Regions from separate parts of the Embleya sp. NPDC050493 genome, predicted to be linked through region 1. Evidence: riboswitches for the same ligand, from Rfam matches in the RefSeq annotation. Region 1 holds a riboswitch; the other holds the start of a gene.
What was found. Region 1 has a riboswitch for glycine ahead of gcvT (glycine cleavage system aminomethyltransferase GcvT). Riboswitches for the same ligand answer to the same signal wherever they lie in the genome.
Positions count from the first base shown of each region.

Region 2: another riboswitch for glycine. It lies ahead of gcvP (aminomethyl-transferring glycine dehydrogenase); the one in region 1 lies ahead of gcvT (glycine cleavage system aminomethyltransferase GcvT).

Region 1 is NZ_JBITHP010000005.1:181,817-190,550, reverse strand. Features, by position in the region: gene ACIBM5_RS12915 (ABC transporter substrate-binding protein) at 90-1,859, opposite strand; gene ACIBM5_RS12910 (ABC transporter permease) at 1,897-2,892, opposite strand; gene ACIBM5_RS12905 (enhanced serine sensitivity protein SseB C-terminal domain-containing protein) at 3,202-3,930, opposite strand; gene ACIBM5_RS12900 (enhanced serine sensitivity protein SseB) at 4,144-4,860, opposite strand; gene ACIBM5_RS12895 (AAA family ATPase) at 4,890-5,621, opposite strand; glycine riboswitch at 5,837-5,930, shown strand; gene gcvT (glycine cleavage system aminomethyltransferase GcvT) at 6,306-7,406, shown strand; gene gcvH (glycine cleavage system protein GcvH) at 7,536-7,910, shown strand; gene glyA (serine hydroxymethyltransferase) at 7,907-8,734, shown strand, end outside.
Region 2 is NZ_JBITHP010000001.1:428,014-436,747, forward strand. Features, by position in the region: gene ACIBM5_RS01610 (MerR family transcriptional regulator) at 1-190, shown strand, start outside; gene ACIBM5_RS01615 (bifunctional nuclease family protein) at 360-833, shown strand; gene ACIBM5_RS01620 (MerR family transcriptional regulator) at 1,271-1,885, shown strand; gene ACIBM5_RS01625 (vancomycin high temperature exclusion protein) at 1,933-2,619, shown strand; gene ACIBM5_RS01630 (DNA polymerase IV) at 2,669-4,018, shown strand; gene ACIBM5_RS01635 (DUF4230 domain-containing protein) at 4,074-4,766, shown strand; glycine riboswitch at 4,815-4,911, shown strand; gene gcvP (aminomethyl-transferring glycine dehydrogenase) at 5,112-8,033, shown strand; gene ACIBM5_RS01645 (TetR/AcrR family transcriptional regulator) at 8,091-8,681, opposite strand.

The sequences.
Region 1 (8,734 bases):
GGTCCGGTGCGGGGAGCGGGATCACCACTCCCCGCACCGGAACTGACGGGCCTTCACCTCTCCTTCGGGCTACTGACCTCGTCGCAGGCTTACTGGATACCGATGTTGAGGTAGTCGTACATCCCGGAGTACGCGGGAGTGACGACCAGGTTGGTCACGTTCGGCGGGCGGTAGAGCAGCGACTTGGTCCACGCGAACGGAACCATCACCGCCGACTCCATGACCTTCTGGTCCAACTGCTGCCAGATGGCCGCGCTCGCGTTCTGGTCGATCGTGCGGGTGGCCTGGTCGATCAGACCGTTGACCGCGGGGTCGTTCAGCTCGGACAGGTTCGTGCCACCGGCGGGCTTGATCGCCCGGCCGTCCACGATCTGCTGGAAGAAGCCGAACTGGGTCGGGAAGTCGGGGCCCCACTGCATGAACATGATGCCGACCTTGTTGTCCGCCACCCACTTGGGCACACCGGCGAACTGGGTGAAGTAGTCACCCGAGGGGTACTGGCGGATCTCGATCTTGATGCCGACCTTGGCGAGCGCGTTCTGCACCGACGTGGCGCCCGCGACCTCCTTGGGCCGGTTGCTGCGCGCGGTGAGCACGGTGCTGAAGCCGTCCGGCTTGCCGCACTGCTTGAGCTCGTCCTTGGCCTTGGCCACGTCACCCGTGTGCTTTTCGCCGTTCGGGTACATGTCGGCGACCTTGGAACCGGCCAGCGTCGGCGGCATCAGGTTCGTCGCGATGTCGGCGCCGACCTCACCGCCGACCGCGCGCTGCATCTGCGCCTTGTTCACCGCGTACTGCACGGCGCGCCGGCAGTGCACGTTGTCGAACGGCGGGGTCTTCGAGCTGATCGCGAGGTACGCCAGCGCACCGGAGACCGCGTCGTCCGAGTTCGCGGCCAGCTTCTCGTCGGTCAGGATCTTGTTCTGGGCGGCGGCCTGGACACCGGTGCCGACCACGTCGAGCTGCGCCGTGCCGGCGAAGAGCCGGTTGTCGACGTCGTTCGCGTCCTGCTTCTCCAGGAGTTCGATCCGGTCCGGCAGCGCCTTGCGCAGCGGGTCGGTGTTCGGGTCCCAGTGCGGGTTGCGGATCAGGTTGACCGCCTTGCCGGGCTCGTACTGGCCGTCGACCATGTACGCGCCGGTGGCGAGGGGGTGCTTGACGTACTCCTTGCCGGTGTCCTTGGCGGGCGGGACCGGCGCGGTCTGCGGGAGCGCGGCGAGATAGTTGAAGTCCGCGAACGGCTCCTTCATCTTGAAGATGATGGTGTAGTCGTCCGGCGTCTCGATCGCGTTCAGGCCCAGCTTGTCCGGCGCGCTGTCCTTGTACGGGCCCTTGTAGGTGCCGTCCGGGTCCAGGTACTGGCTGAAGTACGCCGGGCCGTTGGGCAGGATCTCCTTGTCGAAGGTCCGCTCGACCGCGTACTTGACGTCCGCGGCCTTGACCTCGGTCCCGTCCTCGTACTTGACGCCCTTGCGCAGGTGGTACGTCCAGGTCTTGCCGCCGTCGTCGGTCTTGCCCACTTCGGTGGCCAGGTCCGGCGCGAACTCGTAGCTCGCGTTGCCCGGGGCGGGCTTGAAGGTCAGCAGCGGACGGGCCATCAGCCGGGAGAAGTTCCAGGCCGAGGCGTAGTACATGTCGCCCGGGTCGAGCGAGTCGAACTTGTCCGAGCTGACCAGCTTGAGCGTCCCGCCCTTCTTGGGCGACTGGTTGACGACCTCGGTGACGGCCTTGTTGCTCGGCGAGTACTTCTTCTTCGAGCTGCCGCCGCCACCGCCACACGCGGTTGCGGCCAGCGCGGTGACCGCAACGATGCCGATCAGCGCTTGGGCCCTGCGCCTGCGAGTTACCGGGTGTTTCATCGCTGGTCGTGCCTCCTCGTGGGGACTTGCGGAATATTCAGCGGCTGCGTGGGTCGAGGGCGTCTCGAAGCCCGTCGCCGAGCAGGTTGAACGCGAGCACGGTGATGAAGATCGTGACTCCGGGGACGACCATGAACATCGGTGCGTCCTCGTACCGGGGGACGGCGCGCGCGAGCATGCCGCCCCACGAGGCGGTGGGTTCCTGGACGCCGACGCCGAGGAAGGAAAGGGCGGCCTCGAACAGGATGTTGGTCGGGATCAACAGTGTGGAATACACCAGGATCGGACCGACCAGGTTCGGCAGCAGTTCCTTGAAGATGATGTGCCGGTCGGTGGCCCCGAGGCTGCGGGCCGCCTCGACGAACTCCCGCTCGCGCAGCGACAACGTCTGGCCGCGCACGATGCGGGCGATGTAGGGCCAGCTGAAGAAGCCGATCACGAAGATCAGCACGGTGACCCGGAGCGTGTCGCCCTTCAGGCCGAACGCCTCGCCCTGGAGGCTGCTGCCGATCGCGATCGCGAACAGGAGCAGCGGGAAGGCCAGGAAGACGTCCATCGCGCGACTGATCAGCGCGTCGACCCAGCCGCCGAAGTAGCCCGCCACGGTGCCCAGTACGACGCCGATGACCACCGACAGGAGCGTGGCGAGAAACGCCACGAGCATCGAGATGCGGGCGCCGTAGACGATGCGCGAGAAGATGTCCCGGCCGTTGACCGGCTCCAGACCCAGCGGATGGTCCCAACTGGCGCCGCCGAAGCTGCCGTTGGGGATGTTCAACACCGGGTCGAGCAGATCGTCGTGGTACTCGGCGGGGTCGCCTCCGACGAAGGAGGTGATCACCGGTGCGAAGATCGCCACGAGTACCATGAAGATGATCACCACGCCACCGGCCATCGCGACCTTGTCGCGACGGAATCGGGCCCACGCGATCTGGCCGAGGGAACGACCCTCGATGCGTACGCCGGAGGATTCGGCGATCGCTTCGGGGTGCGCCTCTCGGGCCACACCGGTGGTCTCGATCGGTGCCGTCATGGATCGACCCTCCCCGCTCACGGATGCGACGGCGGCTCGGGATCGCCGATCCCGTCGCCATACCCGGCATTGCGATCCCGATGATCTTCGGGATCTGTCGTCCGGGTGAGACTCCTCCGTGACGGGGGTCACCAACAGGGGTCGAGGAATACCTTTACTGAACCGTGATTACGGCGACACGATTCACCGGTTGATCCGCGTAGATCGGTCACGAAATCACAACAAGGCAGCGGTTGATGACGTGACGTCAGTTTATTGGGGGCATCAGTGCCTGTTGCCCCGCTCCCGCCACTGTGTGCCGATCTTCGTTCACTGCGAGTTGCGGGCGGCCTCGTCGAGCATGTCGATGCCGATGAACGGCCGGGTGTGCTCACGCATCCACGCGGCGACCGGGTCGAACGGGTCGTCCAGGGCGACCGAGGACAACGTCAGGCCGGCCGGCGCGGCGGCCGAGGCGCGTGCCATCGCGTCCCGCATCCGTTGCATCGTGGCGGGCTGATTGTCCGTCAGGCGCAGGCCGATGACGAGGCGTTCGGGTCCGACGGTGGGTCGCACCCAGGCCCGGTGCGCGGCTCGCACCACCTGGGTCTGGAACAGTTGGCCGCCGAGCAGGGCGTAGAACGCCGGGTCCCACAACGTCGGTTCGCCCACTTCCAGGGGGCCGGCCATCAACCGGTCCAGGCCGCCGACGATCCGCCGGAGGTCGAGGTAGGGAACACCGACGCCGCCGCCCTGGGCGTGCGGATTCAGCCACAGGCCCCAGTGGTCGGTGTACAAGGAGGAGGCGATCTCGGTGACCGGACAGACCTCGAAGGAGCGATCCCAGCCACTGAGACGCAGCTGTTCCTCGGACGTGAACGCCGGGGCGTAGCGCCATCCGGCCACGTCCATGTTCCCGTACTGCGCGTCCGGGCTGCCCGGTTGCCCCTGCCACAGCAGCATCCACACGTGAGCGCCCGTGAGCGCTTCGAGCAACCGCTCGTAGGCGTCGTAACGCCCGGGTGCCACCTGGCTCAATGCCTGCTCGACCTGGTTCACGACGTCCTCCCCGAACCCGAACCGATGTCCCGATGTCCCGATGTTGCGATGTCCCGCCGAACCCGCCGACCGCCGTCCCGCCGGATCACTGTCCCGCCGTCCCGCCGTCCCGATGAAGTCGTTGCGACGAATGCCGCAGTGCGAACGCCCCGCACCGGAGCGCGCCGGCGCGCATCGCGCGCGTGGGCGCACGGATGTGCCGGGCCCGCGGGCTCAGCGCTGGTCGGCCCGCAGGTAGAACGGCTCGGCCCGTTCCAGCATCCAGTCCCCCACAGGATCCTGCGCAACGTCCAACAGCACCACGTTCACCGGCCACGGACATGCGGCCCGGCCGAGCGCGCGCTCCAGGGCGCCGACCGCGGCCAGCCGGTCCTCCTCCTGCCAGCGGTCCAGTTCGACACCGATGAACAGGCACGGCGGGTCGGACTCGATCGCACCCAGGCCGCGACGCGCACTCAGCACCACCGGCACGTGGGTGAACTCGGCGGCGGCCGCGATCAGGAACTCCATCGGCTCCTCGTCCGGCTCGTACAGCCGCACCCGCGCGCCGCGCACGCCCGCCCCGGGCAGCCGGGCCAGTTCCAGCACCCCCGGCGGCGGGATCGGGATGCCCACCTCGCCGCCCGGGTTGACCGCGATGCCCACGTGCGGCGGCAGTCCGCGGGCGAACTCGCGCATCGGCGCGACCGTGCACGCCATCGGGCCGGCGACCCGCCGGAACTCCTCCTCCGAGGAGAACACCGGCACGTACGGCCGGCCGTCGATCTCGGTGGTCGGCAGCGTCAGTTCACTGTCCGTCGGGTCGCCGCCCTCGGGCAGCGGCACCCACACGTCCGACTCGGCCAGGGCCTCGAAGAGAGCCTCGGCCCGGGACGGGTCGCGCATCGCCGCGACGAGCGCGCTCTCCACGGGATTGGCCGGAAACGGCATGGTGGTGCTCCTCTGGTGTCCGCCGCAGTTTACGACTCGGTCGACCGCCGCCGTCGGGGCTGTCCGGGTACGGGGTCTGCGAAAACGATCCGGCTGAGCGTCCGGGCGGCCGGCCGGTCGAGCAGTACGCACGAGGTGAAGCCGCCGGGCGCGGATGCCAGGGTGGGGCCCGCATCCAGCCACGGCGTCAGTCGGGCGAGCAGTTCGCGCCACTCGCGGTGATGCCGGGCGAACACCGGCGTGGACACTCCGCGACCGCGTGCGCGTTGGCCGGCCAGGGCCTGATGGGCGCTCACGTCCAACAACAGTGCGTGCGCCGAACTGCCGCGCCGCCGGGCGGCGAACACCAGCACCCGGCGCAGGATCGGGTTGCGGCCGCTGTCGTGCACGACCACCGCGCCGGGGCCGCGCAGTGCCCGGGCCACCTCGCCGTAGTGCGAGAGCCGCACCAGCGGCCGATAGGCCCGGTACGGGATGCGCCCGGCGCGCACCGCCCAGCGCGCCCGGACCAGGTCCGCGTCCAGCACGGCCACGGTCGGCCCGGGGGTGACCACGCGCGCGAGCAGCGTGCTCTTGCCGGCCCCGGGCAGGCCGGTCACCACGAGCACGCACGAGGCCGGATAGGCCAGCACCTCCACCACCCGGTCGCCGATCCGCTCCCCCGTGCGATCGCGCTCCTCCCGGAGGTCGTGCACGGACCGGGGCATCAACACGCCGCTCGTCGCGGCGCCGGTATGCGCCCCCGCCGAGTCCGTCTCCACGAGCCCTCCCCTTGTCCCGAACCGTCCTGCCTTGCGCATGGTGTCGCACCCGCGCACCCTCGCGCGCGAGCGCGTGTCGGCCGCCCCTCGAAACCGGCAACCCTCGAAGTCGGCGACTTCCGGAGTCGGCAGTCCTCGGACTCGGCGGGGTCCCGGCCCCGGTGGGGGATTGACGACACGCGCTAGCATGCCGGGCACAACCTCATATCGGCCGTCGACCCCACGCGGAAGAGTCCTCGCCCACGAGCGGGGCGCCGAAGGAGCAACTCCTCCCCGGAATCTCTCAGGCACCGATACCGCATGGGTCAGGCACTTCTGGAAAGCAACTGCACCGCTGGTGCGGTTCACCCACGGTGCAAATCGCCGTTCCGCGCGCGGATGCGCCCGGAAGCGATGAAGCTCTCAGGTTCCGATGACAGAAGGGGAGGGCACCCCACTTTTCGATCGACTCCGATCGAAAAGGGCTGAGAGCCATGGCAGGGAGCCCCCTTTGTTGTCGTACTCGCCGTTGTCGCACCGGCCGCACCGCCCGTCGTCTTTCGCCGCACTCCGCACCGGCACCCGCTCCTCGTCCGTGCGTCGTGCCCCGTGCGCGCCGACCGAGCGCGCGGCCGAACGCCCTGCCCCCGACCGGCCCGCGCCCCTCGGGTGTTCCCGCCGGCGCCCCCTCGAAGGAGCCTTCGCATGACCACCGACCGCCGGACCCCGCTCGACGCCGTGCACGACGCGCTCGGGGCCACGATGACCGACTTCGCCGGTTGGCGGATGCCGCTCCGGTACGGGAGCGAGCGCGACGAGCACGCCGCGGTGCGCACCACCGCCGGCCTGTTCGACCTCACCCACATGGGCGAAATCGAGGTCACCGGCCCGGACGCCGCCCGCGCGCTCGACCACGCCCTGGTCGGCTTCGTCTCGAAGATCGGGATCGACCGCGCCCGGTACACGATGATCTGCACCGAAGAGGGCGGCATCGTCGACGACCTGATCGTCTACCGGCTGGGCGACGAGCACTTCGTGGTGGTGGCCAACGCCTCCAACGCGGACGTGGTCGCGGGCAGCCTGAAGCACCGCTCGCAGAACTTCGACGCCGTGGTGCGCGACGCGTCCGAGGAGTACACGCTGCTCGCCGTGCAGGGCCCCGCGTCGACCGGGATCGTCGGTTCGCTCACCGACGCCGACCTGCCCGCACTCAAGTACTACGCGATCCTGCGCACCGAGGTCGCCGGCATTCCGGTACTGCTCGCGCGCACCGGCTACACCGGCGAGGACGGCTTCGAGCTGTTCGCCTCGCCCGACGACGCGGTCGCGCTGTGGGAGGCGCTGCTCGCGGCCGGCAAGCCGCACGGCCTGGTGCCCGCCGGGCTCTCCTGCCGCGACACGCTGCGCCTGGAGGCGGGCATGCCGCTGTACGGGCACGAACTGACCCGGGACACCACGCCGTACGAGGCCAACCTGGGTCGGGTGGTCCGGCTGGACAAGCCCGAGGACTTCGTCGGACGCGAGGCACTGGCCGCGGCGCAGGACGACGTGCGCCGGACCCTGGTCGGGCTCACCTCGCCGGGCAAGCGGGTCCCGCGTGCGGGGTACCCCGTGGTGGACGCGGAGACCGGCGAGCGGGTCGGCGAGGTCACCTCCGGCGCGCCCTCGCCGACACTGGGCGTGCCGATCGCGATGGCGTACGTGGCCAAGGAGCGGGCCGAACCGGGCACCCGGCTGGCCGTGGACATCCGCGGCAAGGCGGAGCCGGTCGAGGTCGTCGCGCTGCCGTTCTACAAGCGGGCCTGACCGAGGCGGCCGGCGGCCCGACCCGAGTTCCGCGGGCGCGGCCGGCTCGGGCCCTCCGGGCCCGCGGTACAAACCATCACAAACCCACCTGAGGGACAGACCCCCCTCGATCGAATGGAGAATGGACCCGTGCACGCACCCCAGCACCTGCGCTACAGCAAGGAACACGAGTGGCTCGACGAGGCGGCCTCCCCCGCCCTCGTCGGCATCACCCAACACGCGGCCGACGCGCTCGGCGACGTGGTGTTCGTCCAGCTCCCCGAGGTCGGCCAGACGGTCGTCGCCGGCGAGCCGTGCGGCGAGTTGGAGTCCACCAAGTCGGTCAGCGACATGTACGCGCCCGTCTCCGGCGAGATCGTCGAGATCAACGACGCGGTCGCCGAGGACCCCGCCCTGGTGAACTCCGACCCCTTCGGGACGGGCTGGCTGTTCAAGGTGCGCATCGACGGCGAGGCCGAGGGCCTGCTGTCGGCCGACGAGTACGCCGCGTTCTGCGGCGAATGATCGAGATCGACCCGATCGAGGAGCTGACAACCGTGACGATCCTGGACCGTCCGCTGAGCGAGGTGGACCCGCAGGTCGCCGCCGCCGTCACCGACGAGCTGCACCGCCAGCAGAACACCCTGGAGATGATCGCCTCCGAGAACTTCGCCCCCGTGGCGGTGTTGGAGGCACAGGGTTCCGTCCTGACCAACAAGTACGCCGAGGGCTACCCCGGCCGGCGCTACTACGGCGGCTGCGAGCACGTCGACGTCGTCGAACAGCTCGCCATCGACCGGGTCAAGGAGCTCTTCGGCGCCGAGGCCGCCAACGTGCAGCCGCACTCGGGCGCGTCCGCGAACGCCGCCGCGATGGTCGCGCTGCTCTCGCCCGGCGACACGATCCTCGGCCTGGACCTGGCCCACGGCGGCCACCTCACCCACGGCATGAAGATCAACTTCTCCGGCAAGCTCTACAACGTGGTCGCCTACCACGTCGACGAGAAGACCCACCGGGTCGACATGGAGGAGGTCGAGCGCCTGGCCAAGGAACACCGACCGAAGCTGATCATCGCCGGCTGGTCGGCCTACCCGAGGCAGCTCGACTTCGCCGGGTTCCGCCGGATCGCCGACGAGATCGGCGCGTACCTGATGGTGGACATGGCGCACTTCGCGGGCTTGGTCGCCGCGGGTCTGCACCCCAGTCCCGTGCCGTACGCGGACGTGGTCACCACCACGACGCACAAGACCCTGGGCGGCCCGCGCGGCGGCGTCATCCTGTCCAAGGCGGAGTACGCCAAGAAGATCAACTCGGCGGTCTTCCCGGGCCAGCAGGGTGGTCCCCTGGAG
Region 2 (8,734 bases), on a different contig from region 1:
GCGGCAGACCAAGGCCGCCGCGGACCGCGAGGCCGCGCTGGTCGAACAGATCGTCGCGCCGCTCCTGCACCGCCGGGGCGCGCGGGCCAAGGCGGGCGCCGAGGAGACCGTGCGCGACCTGCTCGCGCTCACCTCGCGACTGCACACCGTCCTGGTCACCACCGCGCTCGCGCCCCGGCTGGGCCGCTGAGCGGGCCGGCATCCGCCCGGCGCCGGTCCCGACGGTGCGGCGTGCCGGGGTCGACCGGTGTGGTGTGTCGGGGTCGACATTCCGCCCCACGAAGAAAAAACGACGAATCCCCGACCTATTCGGCCCCCGGGGATCGGTGACCGACAGCCCGGCGCGCTAGTGTGGCGATGTGAACGAGCTAGAGGTTGTGGGCGTCCGGGTGGAGATGCCCTCTAACCAGCCGATCGTGCTCCTACGGGAGACGGGGGGCGATCGTTATCTCCCCATCTGGATCGGCCCGGTAGAGGCGACGGCCATCGCGTTCGCCCAACAGGGCGTGGTACCCGCGCGTCCTCTGACGCACGATCTCTTCCGGGACGTGCTGGAGGCGCTGGGACAGGAATTGACCCAGATCCGGATCACCGACCTGCGCGAGGGCGTTTTCTACGCCGAGCTGGTCTTCTCCGGCGGCGTGGAGGTCAGCGCGCGCCCGTCGGATGCGATCGCGCTCGCGCTGCGGACCGGGACGTCGATCGTCGGCAGCGACGCGGTCCTGGACGAGGCGGGCATCGTGATCCCCAACGAGCAGGAGGACGAGATCGAGAAGTTCAGGGAGTTCCTGAACGACATCTCGCCCGAGGACTTCGGCACCACGAGCCAGTAGCCGGCCCGCCCGGCCCGGTGCGCGTCCGAAGCCGCCGACCGTCCCTGCCCGCCGTCCTCGGCGAGGGGTACCGGTCGGCGGTTTTTTGCGTCTCGGTACCGGTCGGCCGGGCGGCGGCCGCGGACGCGCACCGGGCCGGCCGGCCGCGATGCGGACGCCGACGCGCGTGCGGTCGAAGCCGGTCCGGCTCGATCCGTTTCGATCAGTGGCAAAGCGGCCAGACCTACCCCTGGCGCAGGGGTTCAAACCACTCGTGCGAGGAGCGTCACTCGGCGTGCCGAACGGCCCGGTCGTTGACGCGCTGTTGGTGACTGCCTACCGTCGAAAACGACAGTTCCGGGATGACCCCTGCGCGTTGCACCTCGCCGCCTGCGGCCCGGGACTGAAGAGACTCGCCGCGCCGTACTCGGGCGCGGGGAGACGAAAGGGAGGTCGGCGTGAGCAGCACCGGCGACATCACGGCGGCGGAACGCGCCCGCACGGCACGTCCTCTGCCGGCGACCGATCCCGGTGCGGGCCCCCGGCGGCAGGACGTCTCGCCGGCCGGCACGCCGTCGGAGGACGTCGGCTACCGCGGCCCGACGGCATGCGCGGCGGCCGGCATCACCTACCGCCAACTCGACTACTGGGCGCGCACCGGCCTGGTCGAGCCCACGGTCCGCCCGGCCCACGGCTCGGGCACCCAACGTCTGTACGGCTTCCGCGACATCCTGGTGCTCAAGATCGTCAAGCGGCTCCTGGACACCGGAGTCTCGCTGCAGAACATCCGGATCGCGGTGGCCCACCTGCGCGGTCGCGGGATCGGCGACCTGGCCGGGATGACGCTGATGAGCGACGGCGCCAGTGTGTACGAGTGCACGTCGTACGACGAGGTCATCGACCTGGTCCAGGGCGGCCAGGGGGTCTTCGGGATCGCCGTGGGGGCGGTCTGGCGCGAGGTCGAGGGCTCGCTCGCACAACTCCAGGGCGAGCACACCGGCACCGGAGAGACGATCACGCAGGTCCATCCGGGTGACGAGTTGGCGCGCAGGCGGCGCGACAAGGCGGTCTGAGCCGCCCGCGGCGGATGGGAACCGGGCCGACGGGCAGGAACGTCCCCATGGACGTGATCATTCGCCGGCCGACCCTGCCGCGCTCGCGGCGAGCCCAACGACGCGGTTATCAGGCCGCCGTCCTGCTCACCGTGGCCGGGCTGGCCCCGATCACGGGGCTGCACCTGTACGCCGGGAACCGGGTCCGCTCGCCCGCCGACGTGCCGTATCAGGACGTCACGATGGTGCTCGGCGCGGGCGTGCACGGGGACCGGCCGTCCGATCTGCTGGCCCGCCGACTGGACGTGGCCCTGGGCCTGTATCGGGCCGGCCGGACCCGGGTGATCCTGGTCAGCGGCGACGGCGGCGGCAACCGCTACGACGAGACCGGGGTGATGCGGCGCTATCTCGCGGACCGGGGGATACCGCGGCATCGGATCGTGACCGACGAATCGGGATTCTCCACCTGGGAATCCTGCATCCGGGCGAAGCGTGTCTACGGGATCGACCGGGTCATCGTGGTCACGCAGAGCTTCCATCTGCGGCGTGCGCTCGGACTGTGCCGGGCCGCCGGGATATCCGCGTACGGCGTCCCGGACGAGTCCTTCACGTGGGGCCACATCGGGCCCACCGTGTACGGCACCGGGCGCGAGGTGCTCGCCGCGTTCAAGGCGACCGGTCAGATCGTGCTCAAACCCGATCCACGCGCCCGCGACCGAAAGAACGACGAGATCCGCCGCGCCCTGGGCGACTGAGCGCGCGAACGCACCCGGATGTCGGTCCGGTGCGTCATCATTGCGCGGTGTGAGACAGGCCCCGGGCATCCTTCACCTCGACATGGACGCGTTCTACGCGTCGGTCGAGCAGGTGGCGAAGCCCAGTCTGGCCGGCAAGGCGGTGATCGTCGGCGGCATCGGCGCGCGCGGCGTGGTGGCCACCGCCTCGTACGAGGCCCGCGTGTTCGGCGTGCGCTCGGCGATGTCGATCGGCGAGGCCCGCCGACGCTGCCCCAACGCCGCCTTCCTCAGCCCGCGCTTCGCGCTGTACCGGCAGGTCAGCGACACCGTGATGGAACTGCTGCACCGGCTGTCCCCGCTGGTGGAGCCGCTCAGCCTGGACGAGGCGTTCGTCGACCTGGAGGCGGGCCCGCACGGCGGCACGCTGGACACCGAACGGGTCACCGAGATCGCCGTACGCCTGCGCGCGGACATCCACGGGGCCACCGGCCTGACCTGCTCGGTCGGCGCGGCCACCTCAAAGCTGCTGGCCAAGATCGCGTCCGAGGCGGACAAGCCGGACGGGCTGTGCGTGGTGGCACCCGGCGCCGAGCGGGCGATGCTGGACCCGCTGCCGGTGCGCGCACTGCCCGGGGTCGGCCCGGCCACCGGCGACGTGCTGCGCCGGGCCGGTCTGGACACCGTGGCCGATCTGGCCGCCGTCGACGAGAGCGAACTGGTCCGACTGCTGGGCCAGGCACACGGCCACGGCCTGCACGTGCTGGCCGCCGGGCTGGACGCCCGCCCGGTGGTCGCCGACCGGGACGCCAAGTCGGTGTCGGTGGAGGACACCTTCGCCACCGACCTGGTGGACCGCGAGCGCATCACGCGGGAGCTGGACCGGCTCTCGATCCGGTGCGTGGAGCGGCTGCGCGCCGCCGGGCGCTCCGGGCGCACGATCGTGCTCAAGCTGCGCCGCTACGACTTCAGCACGCTGACCCGCTCGGAGACGCTGCGCGGGCCCACCGACGATCCGGGCGTGGTGCGCGAGACGATCCGCCGACTGGCCGCGCAGGTGGACGTCACGGGCGGCGTGCGGCTGCTCGGGGTGGGCGTGAGCGGCCTGGCCGACTTCGCCCAGCAGGACCTGTTCGGCGCGGCCGAGCCCGGGGCCGGCGAGCCGATCGAGGATGACTCGGAGGGCGACGCGGAGCCGCTCGTCGAGGCCGTCCCGGAGCGGGTCTCCTGGTCGCCGGGCCAGGACGTGGTGCACGAGGAGTTCGGACCCGGCTGGGTGCAGGGCAGCGGCGTCGGTCGGGTCACCGTGCGGTTCGAGGTGCCGGGCGGCCGGCCGGGCCGGGTGCGCACGTTCGTGATCACCGACCCGGCGCTGCGACCGGGGGAACCGATTCCGCTACCCGCCGCCGACCGGGGATAGCCGCCGGGATCCGGGGCAGGCGCGGGTCAGACGACTCCTCGGGGGTGTCCCCACCATGACTGATGTCAAAGAGCGGCCGGCGCGAGGGCAAGGTGCCTTCCGATCGGTTCGCCGCAGGCTCGGCCTGCCCGCCTTCCTGGTCACACTCCTGGTCGGCTTCATCGTGCTGGCCCTGGTGCTGGTCGGGTTGGTCAACCTGTTGCCGGGCAAGTTCAACCCGTTCGGCGAGACCACCAAGGACCACAGCGGACCGGTGATGCTCAAGGCCGTGCAGGATCTCAGCCGCTACGAGGCGGTCAGCGGCACCTTCCAGGTCGTCGTGGACCTGGAGAAGGACGCCAAGTTCCTTCCGGACGCCGTCCGCGGCCAGCGCACGCTGTTCATCGGGGTCGGCCAGGTCGGCGGCTTCGTGGAGTTCGGCGGGATCGGCCAGGACGCGATCCAGACCTCGCCGGACAACAAGAGCGTGACCATCAAACTCCCGCACGCGCGGCTCGCGCCCGCGGCCCTCGACCAGAAGAACAGCCACGTGATCGCCCAGGACCGGGGTCTGTTCGACCGCCTCGGCGACTTCTTCTCCGGCAATCCCTCCGACCAGCAGCAGCTCTACGTGCTGGCGACCAAGAAGATCGACGACGCGGCGAAGACCGCCGGACTGCTGGAGCGCGCCGAGCGCAACACCACCAACATGCTCCAGGGGATGATGCGGTCCCTGGGTTACACCACGACCACTGTGACCTACGCCTAGTGCGCAGGCCCTATCGAGGGTCACGCTGATACCGTTGAGGTCGCCCATTACGTTCGCGCGGGAGAGTCCTCGTGTCGTGCACACGGGGCGCCGAAGGAGCAACTCCTCCCCGGAATCTCTCAGGCACCCGTACCGCGTGGTCGTGGGCACTCTGGAAAGCAGGATCCGCACGTGGCTCGCCGAGTCGGGTCGGATCCTCGCCGACGGTGCAAATCGCGCCCGTGGGAACCGGTTCGACCGGTGCCCCGGGCGCGGTGAAGCTCTCAGGTACAGATGACAGAGGGGGAGGCCGGTGGGCGCGCGACCCGCGTGTCCGTCCAGGAGCGATCCAGGAGGCCTTTCGCGATGACCCCGCGCACCCCTGCCCCGACGCGTGCTCACGCCGTACTCCCCTCCGGTCCCGGCTCGTTGACCGGCCTGGAGGCCGCGTCGCCGTTCACCGGCCGGCACATCGGTCCGGACGCCGACGAGCAGGCGAAGATGCTCGCCGCGATCGGCTACGGATCCCTGGACGAGCTGACCGACGCGGCGGTGCCCGCCGCGATCCGCGCGCTGGAGGGCTTCGAACTGCCCGCCGCGCGCTCCGAGGCCGAGGTGCTCGCCGAACTGCGCGAGCTGGCCTCCCGCAACACCGTGCTGACCTCGATGATCGGGCTCGGCTACCACGGCACCTTCACCCCGCCGGTGATCACCCGGAACGTGCTGGAGAACCCCGCCTGGTACACGGCCTACACGCCCTACCAGCCGGAGATCTCGCAGGGCCGGCTGGAGGCGCTGCTCAACTTCCAGACCGTGGTCACCGACCTGACCGGCCTGGACGTGGCCGGCGCCTCGCTGCTCGACGAGGCCACCGCCGCCGCCGAGGCGATGACCCTGGCCCGACGGGCCGGTCGGGCCAAGAGCGACGTGTTCGTCGTGGACGCGGCCACCCTGCCGCAGACCGTCGCCGTGGTGCGCACGCGGGCGCAGGCGCTGGGCATCGAGGTCGTGGTCGCCGACACCACCGACGGGTTGCCCGAGGGCGGCTGCTTCGGCGTGCTGCTCCAATACCCCGGCGCCGACGGCCGGGTCCGCGACCTGACCCCGGTGATCGAGGCGGCGCACGCACAGGGCGCGCTGGTGGCGGTCGCGGCCGACCTGCTCGCGCTGACCGTGCTGCGCGCGCCGGGCGCGATGGGCGCCGACATCGCGGTCGGCACCACCCAGCGGTTCGGCGTGCCGATGGCCTTCGGCGGTCCGCACGCCGGATACATGGCGGTCCGCGAGAAGCTCACCCGCAGCATGCCGGGCCGGCTGGTCGGGGTGTCCGTGGACGCCGACGGCGCGCCCGCCTACCGGCTCGCGCTGCAGACCCGCGAACAACACATCCGCCGGGAGAAGGCGACCAGCAACATCTGCACCGCGCAGGTCCTGCTGGCCGTGATGGCCGGGATGTACGCGGTCTACCACGGGCCGGACGGGCTCACCTCGATCGCCCGCCGCACCCACCGCTACACGGCCGTGCTCGCGGCCGGGCTGCGGGCGGGCGGCGTCGAGGTCGTGCACGGCGACTTCTTCGACACGATCACCGTGCGCGTGCCGGGTCGGGCCGAGCAGGTGCTCGCCGCCGCCCGCGCGGCCGGGATCAACCTGCGTCCCGTGGACGCCGACCACGTGGGGATCACCTGCGACGAGACCACCCTGCGGGCGCACGTCGAGGCGGTCTGGGGAGCGTTCGGGGTCACCGGCGACGTGGCCGCGCTGGACGCGGACACCGCCGACGCGCTGCCGCAGCCGCTGCTGCGCGACACCGAGTTCCTGACCCACCCGGTCTTCCACACGCACCGCTCCGAGACCGACATGCTGCGCTACCTCAAGCGGCTGGCGGACAAGGACTACGCACTCGACCGGGGCATGATCCCGCTCGGCTCGTGCACGATGAAGCTCAACGCCACGGTCGAGATGGAACCGATCACCTGGCCCGAGTTCGCGAACCTGCACCCGTTCGCGCCGGTGGAGCAGGCCGCGGGATATCTGGAGCTGATCGACGGCCTGGCCGACTCGCTGGCCCGGATCACCGGCTACGCCAAGGTCTCGCTCCAGCCCAACGCCGGCTCGCAGGGCGAATTGGCGGGCCTGCTCGCGGTGCGCGCCTACCACCGGGCCAACGGCGACACCGCCCGCGACGTGTGCCTGATCCCCTCCTCCGCGCACGGCACGAACGCGGCCAGCGCGGTAATGGCGGGCATGCGCGTCGTGGTGGTCAAGACCGGCGAGAACGGCGACGTGGACCTGGCCGACCTGCACGACAAGATCGAGCGGCACCGGGACACGCTCGCGGTGCTGATGGTGACCTACCCGTCCACGCACGGCGTGTTCGAGGAGGGCATCGAGCAGGTGTGCGCGGCCGTCCACGAGGCCGGCGGCCAGGTCTACGTGGACGGCGCGAACCTGAACGCGCTGGTCGGGCTGGCCCAGCCGGGCGGCGCGATCGGCGCCGACGTATCGCACCTGAACCTGCACAAGACGTTCTGCATCCCGCACGGCGGCGGCGGTCCGGGCGTGGGCCCGGTCGCGGTGCGCGCGCACCTGGCGCCGTACCTGCCCAACCACCCGCTCCAGGCCACCGCGGGCCCGGAGACCGGCGTGGGGCCGATCTCGGCCGCTCCGTGGGGCTCGGCGGCGATCCTGCCGATCCCGTGGACGTACCTGCGGCTGATGGGCCCGGACGGGCTCAAGGAGGCCACCCAGGTCGCGGTGCTGGGCGCCAACTACATCGCCAAGCGGCTCGCACCGCACTTCCCGGTGCTCTACACCGGCCCCAACGGCCTGGTCGCGCACGAGTGCATCATCGACGTGCGGGGGATCACCAAGACCGCCGGGGTCAGCGTCGACGACGTCGCCAAGCGGCTGATCGACTACGGGTTCCACGCGCCGACCATGTCGTTCCCGGTGCCCGGCACGTTGATGATCGAGCCGACGGAGAGCGAGAACCTGCACGAGATCGACCGGTTCTGCGACGCGATGATCGCGATCAAGGGCGAGATCGACCGGGTCGCGTCGGGTGAGCTGCCCGCCGACGACAACCCGCTCGGCAACGCGCCGCACACCGCCGAGCTGCTCGCCGGCGAGTGGACGCACGCCTACACCCGGGCGGAGGCGGTCTTCCCGGCCGGTGTGGTGCCGGCCGAGAAGTACTGGCCGCCGGTGCGCCGGATCGACGGCGCCCAGGGCGACCGCAACCTGGTCTGCTCGTGCCCGCCGATCGAGGCGTACGGCAACAACTGACCCGAACCGGGCGCGGCCCGCCCCCGATCGTGGACGTCCCGACCGGGGGCGAAGCGATCAGGGGCGGGCCGCGCCATGGGTCAGCAGGTGGGCCACCGACGCGGCGAACCCCGGTTTGGCGGCCAGGTCGCTGCCCAGGACGCCGAACATCAACGCGCCGCTGAGCGATTCGAAGAGCAGGTCGGCGTCCACGTCCGGGCGGGCCTGGCCGCGTGCGACCGCGTCCGCCACGAAGGCCCGGAAGATCGCCCGGACCGGATCCATTCGGGCCACGAGCAGTTCCTTGAGCTCGGGCTGGTCGCGGTACTCGGCGAGCAGCCCCGGCACCGCGGCCGCGGTCTCCGGGCGACGGAACGACTCCAGCGCGGCCTCGGCGAAGCGCAGTACGCCGGTCGCGAAGTCCTCGTGCGGCAGCGGCCGAAAGCTCATCTCGCGGGCCGGGTAGACCGCCTCGTGCACCAGGTGCGCCTTCGAGGGCCAGCGGCGGTACACGGTCGGCCTGGTCACGCCCGCCCGGCGGGCGACGGCGTCGATGCTGACCCGGTTGTAGCCCTGCTCGGCGACCAGCTCGCGGGCCGCGGCCAGGATCAGTTCGTCGGTGCGTGGATCACGCGGGCGACCGGGCCGAGGGGTGCCGCCAGTGCCCATGGGGATGGAACTCCCAGTCGTCGTCGCGCCCGACATCGTGTCGCCGCAGATCG